2 regions of the Pseudomonas tolaasii NCPPB 2192 genome follow, and region 1 is predicted to be linked to the other one. Evidence: predicted binding sites of a transcription regulator. Region 1 holds the regulator's gene; the other holds the start of a gene.

Region 1 (5,718 bases):
CCCCGCAAAAGACCCTTGTGGTGGAAAGCAGTGGAAATCAGGACAGCCCGTTGATGAGCGGCAATACGCCGATCCTCGGTCTGGATGTCTGGGAGCATGCGTATTACCTGCTGTATCAAAACCGCCGCCCGGAATACATCAACGCCTTCTACAGTGTCATCAACTGGCCGGAAGTTGCCGCACGCTACCAGGCCGCCCTGGCCTGATATTGACTCCAATAACAAGATCTAAGGCCGACTATGGGCACTGAAACACTGGCGATCAGCAGCGGGCGAATGTTTCGCTACGCGTTCGGCTCGTTGTTGCTGTTGGCGGGAACTGCTTTGCTGGTGGCCCACGGGCTGGCCTGGCTGAATCTTGAACCGCGCATTCTGCGTGCCTTGCAGGGCGGGGCGATCTGCGCGCTCGGCACGGCGTTGGGCGCGGTGCCAGTGCTGGTGATTCGCCGGATGCCGGTGGCGTTGAGCGATACCTTGTTGGGCTTTGGCGCCGGCGTGATGCTTGCGGCGACGGCTTTTTCGTTGATTGTGCCGGGTATTGCAGCCGCTGAAAGCCTGGGGCTCTCGCCATGGGGAGCCAGCGGGCTGATCAGCTTCGGCATTATGCTTGGGGCTTTCGGCTTGTATCTGGTTGATCGCAAGGTCTCGGGCGCCAGCCCGGAAATGCTGGTGGGCACGCCGGATAAACCGGTGATCCCGCCGCGTATTTGGCTATTCGTGTTTGCCATCATTGCCCACAACATCCCGGAAGGTATGGCGGTGGGTGTTTCCGCCGGTGGCGGAATGCCGGATGCCGATAGCCTGGCCATGGGCATTGCCTTGCAGGACGTGCCGGAAGGCTTGGTGATCGCGTTGGTATTGGCGGGGGCCGGAATGTCGAGGGTCAAGGCGTTCTTGATTGGCGCCGCTTCAGGCTTGGTCGAGCCGGTGTTCGCCGTGCTCTGTGCCTGGTTGGTGAGCCTGGCTGAAGTGTTGCTGCCTTTGGGCCTGGCGCTTGCCGCCGGCGCGATGCTGTTGGTGGTCACCCACGAGGTGATTCCCGAATCGCGCCGCAATGGCCACGAAAAACTTGCCAGCCTGGGGCTGTGCATCGGGTTCTGTTTAATGATGGTGATGGATACTGCGTTGGGGTGAAGCCATTGCGGCTTCACCTGCCCTCAAGAGTGAGTTCATTCACCCTCATCAAAGAAATTATTGATCAGCGCCACCAGTGCGGCCATGGCTTCATCTTCCTGCTCGCCTTCCGTCTTCAAGTGAATCTTGGTGCCTTTACCCGCGGCCAGCATCATCATGGCCATGATGCTTTTGCCATCGACCATGGATTCCGGGGTGCGCCCGGCGCGTATCTGGCAAGGGAACTGGCCGGCAACGCCGACGAACTTGGCGGAAGCTCGGGCGTGCAGGCCCAGCTTGTTGATGATTTCAATTTCCAGAGCGGGCATCGCGGGGGTGTTCCTTTCAGCTAAAGGTCGCGGTGGCGGACCTGGACGTTCTTGAGGGTTTGTTGCAGCACCTGGCCCAGGCGTTCAGTCAGGTAAACGGAACGGTGATGGCCCCCGGTGCAGCCAATGGCAATGGTGACATAAGCCCGATTGCTCGCGGCGAAACGCGGCAGCCATTTAAGCAAATAACTGGAGATGTCCTGAAACATTTCCTCTACATCCGGCTGTGCCGCCAGGTAATCGGCCACCGGCTGGTCCAGCCCGGACTGTTCACGCAGCTCCGGTTTCCAGTACGGATTCGGCAGGCAACGCACGTCGAACACCAGGTCCGCATCCACCGGCATGCCACGCTTGAAGCCAAATGACTCCACGAGAAATGCCGTGCCGGGTTCCGGCTGGTTCAGCAGGCGCAGCTTGATGGCGTCGCGCAGCTGATACAGGTTCAGCCCCGTGGTGTTGATCTTCAGATCGGCCAGGTCAATGATCGGGCCGAGCAATGTAGTTTCATCCTCGATCGCCTCGGCGAGGGAGCGATGCGGGCTGCTGAGGGGGTGGCGGCGACGGGTTTCGGAAAAGCGCTTTAGCAGCGTTTCTTCATCGGCGTCCAGGTACAGCACGTCGCAATGGATATGCTTGGCACGCACTTCTGCGAGCAATTCGGGAAAACGCGAGAGGTGGCTGGGCAGGTTGCGGGCGTCAATCGAAACGGCGACCAGCGGTTGCGCCAGTTCGGTATGGATCAGTGCCCGTTCCGCCAGTTCCGGCAGCAGGCCGGCGGGCAGGTTGTCGATGCAGTAGAAACCACTGTCCTCAAGCACGTTGAGGGCGGTGCTTTTACCCGAGCCGGAACGGCCGCTGACGATGATCAAACGCATGATTACTGCCCGTTTTGTTCATCCAGGACTACCTGATAGAGCGCCTCGTTGCTTTTGGCGCTGCGCAGTTTGTCGCGTACTTCCTTGCGGTCGAGCATGCTGGCGATCTGCCGAAGCAGTTCCAGGTGTGCATCGGTGGCAGCTTGCGGGACCAGCAGAACAAAGAGCAGGTCGACCGGAGCACCGTCGATGGCGTCAAAATCGATAGGAGCGTCCAGGTGGAGCAGGGCGCTCACCGGGGATTCACAGCCTTGCAGGCGGCAGTGAGGAATGGCTATGCCGTTGCCAAAACCGGTAGAACCGAGTTTTTCACGGGCAATAAGCGCTTCGTACACAGCTTGCGTGTCCAGTTCGGGCACTTCACGGCCGATCAGGTTGGCAATTTGTTCGAGGGCGCGCTTTTTACTGCCGCCCGGCACGTTCACAAGGGAACGGCCGGGGGTCAGGATGGTTTCAAGTCGGATCATGGGGGGAGAGTTAACGACCTGTACCTTGCATCAGGTGCAGATTCTTTTCCTTATGCTTTATGAGTTGGCGGTCCAGCTTGTCGTAGAGCGAGTCAATCGCAGCGTACATGTCTTCATGCTCCGCATTGGCGACGAGCTTCGCATTCGGTACGTGCAGGGTGGCCTCGATTTTCTGCTTGAGCTTGTCGACCTCCATGATGACCTGCACGTTGGTGATCTTGTCAAAATGCCCCGCAAGCTTGTTCAGCTTGCTCTCGGTGTATTCACGCAGGGGCTTGGTTACTTCCAGTTGGTGTCCACTGATGTTGACTTGCATACAGCTTCTCCTTCGTTGCCAGTGCATAAAGCGGTGGGCAGAAATACCCACCACTGGAACGCTATGGCCCGCCCGTCACATCAAACGCTTGCGCTCGCTGGAAGGCGCGATCCCGAGGGACTCGCGGTACTTGGCGACGGTTCGACGGGCGACCTGAATGCCTTGTGCCTCCAGTAAACCAGCGATCTTACTGTCACTCAATGGCTTTTTCTGATTTTCCGCGGCAACCAGTTTTTTGATGATCGCGCGGATCGCCGTGGACGAGCATTCGCCGCCTTCGGAGGTGCTGACATGGCTGGAGAAAAAGTATTTCAACTCATAAATACCCCGTGGGGTATGCATGAATTTCTGGGTGGTGACCCGGGAAATCGTCGATTCGTGCATGCCAACGGCTTCGGCAATATCGTGCAAAACCAGCGGTTTCATCGCTTCGTCGCCATATTCCAGGAAGCCGCGCTGGTGCTCGACAATTTGGGTGGCGACTTTCATCAGGGTTTCGTTGCGGCTTTGCAGGCTCTTGATGAACCAGCGCGCTTCCTGCAACTGGTTGCGCATGAAGGTGTTGTCGGCGCTGGTGTCGGCACGGCGTACAAAACCTGCGTATTGCGGGTTGACGCGCAGGCGCGGCACCGACTCCTGATTCAGCTCCACGAGCCAGCGCTCGTTGTCCTTGCGGACGATCACGTCAGGAACGACGTATTCCGCCTCGCTGGATTCGATCTGCGAGCCCGGGCGCGGGTTGAGGCTCTGCACCAGCTCGATCACCTGGCGCAGGTCGTCTTCCTTGAGCTTCATGCGGCGCATCAACTGGCTGTAGTCGCGGCTGCCCAGCAGGTCGATGTAGTCGGTGACCAGGCGCTGGGCTTCGGCGAGCCAAGGGGTTTTGGCGGGCAACTGGCGCAATTGCAGCAACAGGCATTCGCTGAGGGTGCGGGCGCCTATGCCGGCAGGCTCGAATTGCTGGATGCGGTGCAGAACAGCTTCGATTTCGTCCAGCTCAATGTCCAGTTCCGGGTCGAACGCCTCAAGAATTTCTTCGAGCGTCTCGTCCAGGTAACCCTGATTGTTGATGCAGTCGATCAAGGTGACGGCAATCAGGCGGTCGGTGTCGGACATCGGCGCCAGGTTCAATTGCCACAGCAAATGACTCTGCAGGCTCTCGCCGGCGGACGTGCGGGTGGTGAAATCCCACTCATCGTCATCATTGCTTGGCAGGCTGCTGGCGCTGGTCTGGTAAACGTCTTCCCAGGCAGTATCGACCGGAAGCTCGTTGGGAATGCGTTCGTTCCATTCACCTTCCTCGAGGTTATCCACCGTTGGGGCGGTTTCCTGGTAGGAGGGTTCTTGCACGTCGGAGTTGGGTTTTTGCTCGATGTTATCGGCCAGCGGGTCTGCATTGTCGAAGTCGTCGCCTTCTTCCTGGCGTTCGAGCATCGGATTGGACTCCAGGGCCTCCTGGATTTCCTGTTGCAGGTCCAGGGTCGACAATTGGAGCAGGCGGATGGCCTGTTGCAGCTGCGGTGTCATCGTCAGCTGCTGGCCCATTCTCAGGACTAGCGATGGTTTCATGGCAGGGGCTTAACACCTTATTCGCCGGCGCAATGCGCCATCCACGACAGGGCGCGTGAGCGCCAAACATAAGCAAATTATATGCCTGATATCGGGGGCTTTGCCTAGAGCGCGGTAACAATAAAAAAGTAGAGGTTTTTATTGACTCGCGCGCGCTTTGGCGGCCTGCCGTGACACCGTGCTGCTTACAGGCGGAACTCGTGGCCCAGGTACACTTCCTTGACCAGTTCATTGGCCAGGATGGTGGCTGAGTCGCCTTCGGCGATCAGTTGACCGTCGTTGACGATATAGGCGGTTTCACAGATATCCAGGGTCTCGCGGACGTTGTGGTCCGTGATCAGCACGCCGATGCCCTTGGCCTTGAGGTGGTGGATGATCTGCTTGATATCGCCCACCGAGATCGGGTCGACGCCGGCAAAGGGTTCATCCAGCAGGATGAACTTGGGCGCGGTGGCCAGTGCACGGGCGATTTCCACACGGCGGCGCTCACCCCCCGACAAGCTCATGCCGAGGTTGTCGCGGATGTGGTTGATGTGGAATTCCTGCAGCAGGCTTTCCAGCTCCTTGCGACGGCCGTCACGGTCGAGTTCCTTGCGGGTTTCAAGGATCGCCATGATGTTGTCGGACACCGACAGTTTGCGGAAGATCGACGCTTCCTGTGGGAGATAGCCGATACCGGCGCGGGCGCGGCCGTGCATGGGTTGGTGGCTGACGTCCAGGTCGTCGATCAGGACGCGGCCCTGATCGGCCTGAACCAGCCCGACGATCATGTAGAAGCACGTGGTCTTGCCGGCGCCGTTAGGGCCGAGCAGGCCGACGATCTGGCCGCTGTCGATCGACAGGCTGACGTCGCGCACGACCTGACGGCTTTTATAGGCCTTGGCCAGATGCTGGGCTTTCAGGGTTGCCATTAATTCGTCTTCTTCGCTGCGGGTTTAGGCGCAGGCTGGGCGGCGCCATCTTTCTGCTTCGGCTGGATAACCATGTCGATGCGCGGCTTCGGCGTTCCGATTTTCGAGCCGTTGGCACGGCCGGCCTGTGCGATCTGTT
Region 2 (5,718 bases), 4.1 Mb from region 1:
CCAGAGTCCGTTCGTGATCATCACCGAGTACAACACCAAGACCCAGGGTTTCCTGGTGCGCTCGGTGGAGCGCATCGTCAACATGAACTGGGAAGAGATTCATCCGCCACCCAAGGGTACCGGGCGCGATCACTACCTCACGGCGGTGACGCGGGTTGACAACCAGTTGGTGGAAATCATCGACGTGGAGAAAATCCTCGCCGAAGTGGCGCCGACCTCGGAAACCATCTCGGTGGGCGTGGTGGACGCCGAAACCGCGCACAAGGCCGTGTCGTTGCGTGTGCTGACCGTGGATGATTCCTCCGTGGCGCGCAAGCAAGTGACCCGTTGCCTGCAAACCGTGGGTGTTGAAGTGGTTGCGCTCAATGACGGCCGCCAAGCCCTGGATTACCTGCGCAAGCTGGTGGACGAAGGCAAGAAGCCCGAAGAAGAATTCCTGATGATGATCTCCGACATTGAAATGCCGGAAATGGACGGTTACACCCTCACGGCCGAGATACGTAACGATCCACGCATGCAAAAATTGCATATCATCCTGCATACTTCGTTGTCGGGTGTATTCAATCAGGCGATGGTCAAGAAGGTCGGCGCCGATGACTTCCTGGCCAAATTCCGTCCTGATGACCTGGCATCCCGGGTAGTTGACCGGATCAAGGCAGCAGATCACGGCTAGGGGATTGCCCCTGGCGGTCACACGATTTAAGAGGCGGTATCATTGTCTACGGGTAATTTGGATTTCGAACAGTTCCGGGTCTTCCTGGAAAAAGCCTGTGGCATATTGCTCGGTGAAAACAAGCAGTACCTGGTATCCAGCCGTCTCAACAAACTGATGGAACAGCAGGGCATCAAATCCCTGGGTGAGCTGGTGCAGCGTATTCAGGGCCAGCCGCGCAGCGGGCTCAAGGAAATGGTGGTCGATGCCATGACCACCAACGAGACCTTGTGGTTTCGGGATACTTACCCCTTTGAAGTGCTCAAGAGCAAAGTGCTGCCCGAAGCGATCAAGGCTGCGCCGGGCCAGCGCCTGCGTATCTGGTCGGCGGCGTGTTCGTCGGGGCAGGAACCGTATTCGATTTCCATGTCCATCGACGAGTTTGAGCGGACCAACATGGGCCAGCTCAAGGCCGGCGCGCAAATCGTTGCCACTGACCTGTCCGGCACCATGCTCACCAACTGCAAGACCGGCGAGTACGACAGCCTGGCCCTGGGGCGCGGTTTGTCCCAGGAGCGCCTGCAGCGTTACTTTGACCCCAAAGGCGCGGGGCGTTGGGCGGTCAAGGCACCGATCAAGAGCCGGGTCGAGTTTCGCTCGTTCAACCTGCTCGACAGTTACGCCAGCCTGGGCAAGTTCGACATGGTGTTTTGCCGCAATGTGCTGATCTACTTCTCGGCTGAAGTGAAGAAAGACATCCTGCTGCGCATCCATGGCACGCTCAAGCGCGGCGGCTATCTGTTCCTCGGGGCTTCCGAGGCGCTGAACGGCCTGCCGGATCATTATCAAATGGTGCAGTGCAGCCCGGGCATCATTTACCAGGCCAAGTGATGTCTGTTTAAAAAAACGGGAGGTCCACCACGGCCTCCCGTTTCTTTTGGGTCAAGGTCTCGGCGTCATTCGAATATTGCCCAGGGACAGGTTATGTCGCCCTTGGGGCACGGCATCATTGAAAATACCCAGTGTGACATTGCCCGTCGTTGTGGCGGTGAACACCCCTGTGCCGGTCTGCCGGGTCGTCGAGATATTCTGAACACTGGTACCGATTCGGGCGCCGTTAACGGTCAGGAAGACGACTGAGCCATCGGCAGAGCTGCCCCCGCTGACCTCAAAGGTAACGTCATACACGCGTCCTGCGGTCACCTGCACGGTACGGGTGATGATATGGGATTTGCCGGCCTGGCTGTTGAGCAAGTCTGCGACGACCCGACCGCCGATCACATGCAGCAGCCCGCCAATGTAATTCCCTTGTGGCACCCAGCCCTGGAAACCATTGGTAAAGTCCCAGACGGTTGGCGGAACAGGCGGGATGACGATGATTGGTGGTCGTTTGATATTGACTGGCGTGGACGGCGCGCCGGAAATCAGCCCCGCGCGCCTCAAGCGCGCCAACAACGTCACGGTGGTCCCCTCGCTGATTTCGATAATGGATTTAGGCACCAGGTACACGCAATCGGGGGCGGGGCGGGCAATGAAAAAGCTCTGGTTATGCTCACCACCCAGGACCGTGCTGTTAAGGGACAAAAAGAGTTGGTCTCCGGCCTCGACGGGAAAATTCAACAGCACCCTGGCGGTTTCTGTCTGAATCAGGTCAGGGTCCAGGTTCGGGATGGGGGATATTGAGTCCTGGAATTCAAATCTTGGTAGCGGTAGCGTCAACATTTTTTTGCCTCTGGCGTTCGCACTAAAAGCGTTCTGCCCTATCAGGCAGCCAGGGGCGCGAGCTTTACAACTGTCACAATTGACAGTGCGGACGAGCGGTTAACAGTGCTCAATGCCCTTGGTGGCTTCCACGCTTCATTCACCGCCAGTGCCTAAAGCGGCAATTGGCATTGCCGCTTTACTGACGCAACGCGGAAACCGCTTGCCGCTTTTCCGGCATCGCCGCCGGCCACCCCACGGCAAACCCTTGATATAGGGGGCTTGGGGAAACTGGCATGCGCCTTGCTATGACCCTGTTACGAAAAGCAGGTCAGCCTAAAGGTTTCCGCCATGAGCATCAGCTTCGATAAAGCGCTCGGTATCCACGAACAAGCATTGGGCTTTCGCGCCCAGCGTGCTGAAGTCCTGGCCAACAACATTGCCAACGCCGATACCCCGAACTACAAGGCTCGGGATCTGGACTTCTCCGCTGTGCTCGCCGCGCAGCAGGACAAGAACAAGAACGGCACCTTCGCCTTGAACATGACCAATAGCCGTCATATCGAAGCGCAAGGCCTGAGCAGTGGTGACGAGTCGCTGCTGTATCGCACGCCGATGCAGCCATCGATCGACCAGAACACCGTCGACGCTCAATTGGAGCAATCGGCCTACGCCGAGAACTCGGTGAATTTCCAGGCCAGCTTCACCCTGCTCAACAGCAAATTCAAAGGGCTGATGTCAGCCCTGCGTGGAGAGTAAGCCATGTCCCTAGCCAGTGTTTTCAATATTGCCGGCAGCGGCATGAGCGCCCAGACCACGCGTCTGAACACCGTCGCCAGTAACATCGCCAACGCCGAGACCGTGTCGTCGAGCATTGACCAGACGTACCGCGCCCGCCATCCGGTGTTCGCCACCATGTTCCAGGGCGGTCAGAGCGGCGGCAGCGATTCGCTGTTCCAGAACCAGGACGCCGCAGGCCAGGGCGTGCAAGTGCTCGGCGTGGTCGAGGACCAAAGCAATCTCGAAGCTCGCTACGAGCCGAACCACCCGGCCGCGAATGAAAAAGGCTACGTGTACTACCCGAACGTCAACGTGGTCGAGGAAATGGCTGACATGATCTCCGCCAGCCGCTCGTTCCAGACCAACGCGGAAATGATGAACACCGCCAAAACCATGATGCAGAAGGTCCTGACCCTGGGTCAGTGATAAGGGGCGCCAAACAATGGCCATTGTTGACACCAACTCTACACCCAACACGCCGGTCCAGGACCTGTTCAACGCCAAGGTCAAGACGTCGACGGACAACGCCAAAAACCTTGGCGATGCCGCCAAGGCGGCGACGGGTAACCAGTCGCTGGGCAAGGACGCGTTCCTGCAACTGCTGGTCACCCAGCTGAAAAACCAGAACCCGCTGTCGCCCCAGGACAACGGCGCGTTCGTGGCGCAACTGGCGCAGTTCAGCAGCCTGGAAGGCATCAACACCCTGAACGACTCGGTGAATGCGATCTCCAGCAACTTCAGCTCCTCGCAGGCCTTGCAGGCGTCGTCGCTGGTAGGCCGTTCGATCATCACCCAGACCGACAAGGCGCTGGTTGATACCAGCAAGAGCATGACCGGTTCGGTGGCGGTAACGGCGGCGACGGGCAACGTTTCGGTGAAGATTACTGACAAAGACGGCAACGTGGTGCGCACGATCGACATGGGCGCTCAAAGCGCCGGTGATGCCAGCTTTATCTGGGATGGCAAGACCGACAAGGGCGACGTCGCCCCCGCCGGGACCTACACCTTTGCGGCCACCACCAAGAATGACAAAGGCGACTCGGTTGCCCTCGCAACCTCGCTGCCTGCCACGGTAACCAGCGTGACCTTGAGCAAGACCGGCGGCGAAATGCTGCTCAACCTTGCGGGCGGAATGGGCAGCGTGAAGCTGTCGCAAATTCAGACTATCGGTACATAGAGCCGGCTAAATACGGCAGAAGGAGAGAAACATGTCTTTTAACATCGGCCTTAGCGGCCTCTATGCGGCCAACAAACAACTGGACGTGACCGGCAACAACATCGCCAACGTCGCGACCACCGGTTTCAAGTCGTCCCGTGCCGAATTTTCGGACATTTACGCGGCGTCCAAGCTGGGCACCGGTCAGAACAGCGTCGGCAACGGGGTGAACCTGGCGGCTGTGTCCCAGCAATTCACCCAGGGTGACGTCAACAACACCGGCGGTATTCTGGACATGGCCATCCAGGGCGGCGGCTTCTTCGTTCAGAAGGGCAGCGACGGTTCGCTGGAATATACCCGCAGCGGTTCGTTCCGTTCCGACAAGGACGGCTACATCACCAACAATACCGGCACTTCGCGCCTGCAAGGCTATGCCGCAGATGCCGACGGCAACATTCAGAAGGGTGGCCTGGTCGACCTGCAACTGAACCTGGCGAACCTGCCACCAAAGGCCTCCACCAAGGTGGATTCCACCAGTAACCTGAACTCGTCCTCGCCAGTGATCGACCAGACGGCCAAGCCGTTTGACCCAACCGACACCAGCACCTTCACCACGCAATACCCGACTACCTTGTATGACAGCCAGGGTAACTCCCACGCGATGGTGCAGTACCTGGTCAAGACAGACTCCAACACCTGGAAGTCCTACACCTTGATCGATGGCCGCAACCCTGACGGTTCGGCGCCGACCGGCACCGGCTCCACTCCACCGACGGCGTCGACCTTGAGTTTTGACGGTTCCGGCAAACTCACCGGGATTGTCACCGGCACCAGCACCAGCACCACGCTGCAATTGACAGGTTGGGTGCCGGGTACCGTGACCAATGGCGTGTGGAAGGCGAACGGCGCGACAGCCAACCCGGGCGGCATCGCCATCAACATGGCCAACATCACCCAGTACAACTCGGCGACCTATCGCAACCCTCCGGTTACTGACGGCTACGCGACCGGTCAGATCACCGGCCTGAAAATCGACGGCAGCGGCGTGTTGTTCGCCACTTTCAGTAACCAGCAGAGTAAAGCCATCGGCCAGATCTCCCTGGCCAGCTTCAACAACGAGCAGGGCCTGCAGCCCAACGGCGGCACTACCTGGAAGGAAACCTTCGCTTCGGGCCAGCCGGGTTATGACTCCCCGCAATCCGGCACGCTGGGCGCTATCGTGGCCAACTCCCTGGAGAACTCCAACGTCAACCTGACCAACGAGCTGGTGGACCTGATCAAGGCCCAGAGCAACTATCAGGCGAACGCCAAGACCATCTCCACCCAGAGCACCATCATGCAGACCATCATCCAGATGACTTGATGGTTCGGCGCTTCACACAAAGCCCCTCTTGCGAGGGGCTTTTTTGTGCCTGTCGGTTACTGGCCG

Evidence for each region. Region 1 encodes sigma-54, which starts transcription at its own class of promoters, with help from an activator protein. Its sites were predicted from a motif close to ANTGGCATNNANNTTGCTNT; they were not measured.
Region 2: the regulator sigma-54 is predicted to act here: its motif matches at 2,644-2,663, upstream of flgB (flagellar basal body rod protein FlgB).

The regions. Positions count from the first base shown of each region.
Region 1 covers NZ_PHHD01000001.1:2,533,686-2,539,403, forward strand. Annotated here, with positions in the region: gene ATI14_RS11705 (superoxide dismutase) at 1-206, shown strand, start outside; gene ATI14_RS11710 (ZIP family metal transporter) at 240-1,133, shown strand; gene ATI14_RS11715 (HPr family phosphocarrier protein) at 1,169-1,441, opposite strand; gene rapZ (RNase adapter RapZ) at 1,462-2,316, opposite strand; gene ptsN (PTS IIA-like nitrogen regulatory protein PtsN) at 2,319-2,783, opposite strand; gene hpf (ribosome hibernation-promoting factor, HPF/YfiA family) at 2,794-3,099, opposite strand; gene ATI14_RS11735 (RNA polymerase factor sigma-54) at 3,175-4,668, opposite strand; gene lptB (LPS export ABC transporter ATP-binding protein) at 4,854-5,579, opposite strand; gene lptA (lipopolysaccharide transport periplasmic protein LptA) at 5,579-5,718, opposite strand, start outside.
Region 2 covers NZ_PHHD01000001.1:6,673,287-6,679,004, reverse strand. Annotated here, with positions in the region: gene ATI14_RS30540 (chemotaxis protein CheV) at 1-673, shown strand, start outside; gene cheR (protein-glutamate O-methyltransferase CheR) at 716-1,543, shown strand; gene ATI14_RS30530 (hypothetical protein) at 1,595-2,374, opposite strand; gene flgB (flagellar basal body rod protein FlgB) at 2,705-3,112, shown strand; gene flgC (flagellar basal body rod protein FlgC) at 3,116-3,559, shown strand; gene flgD (flagellar hook assembly protein FlgD) at 3,576-4,310, shown strand; gene flgE (flagellar hook protein FlgE) at 4,342-5,652, shown strand.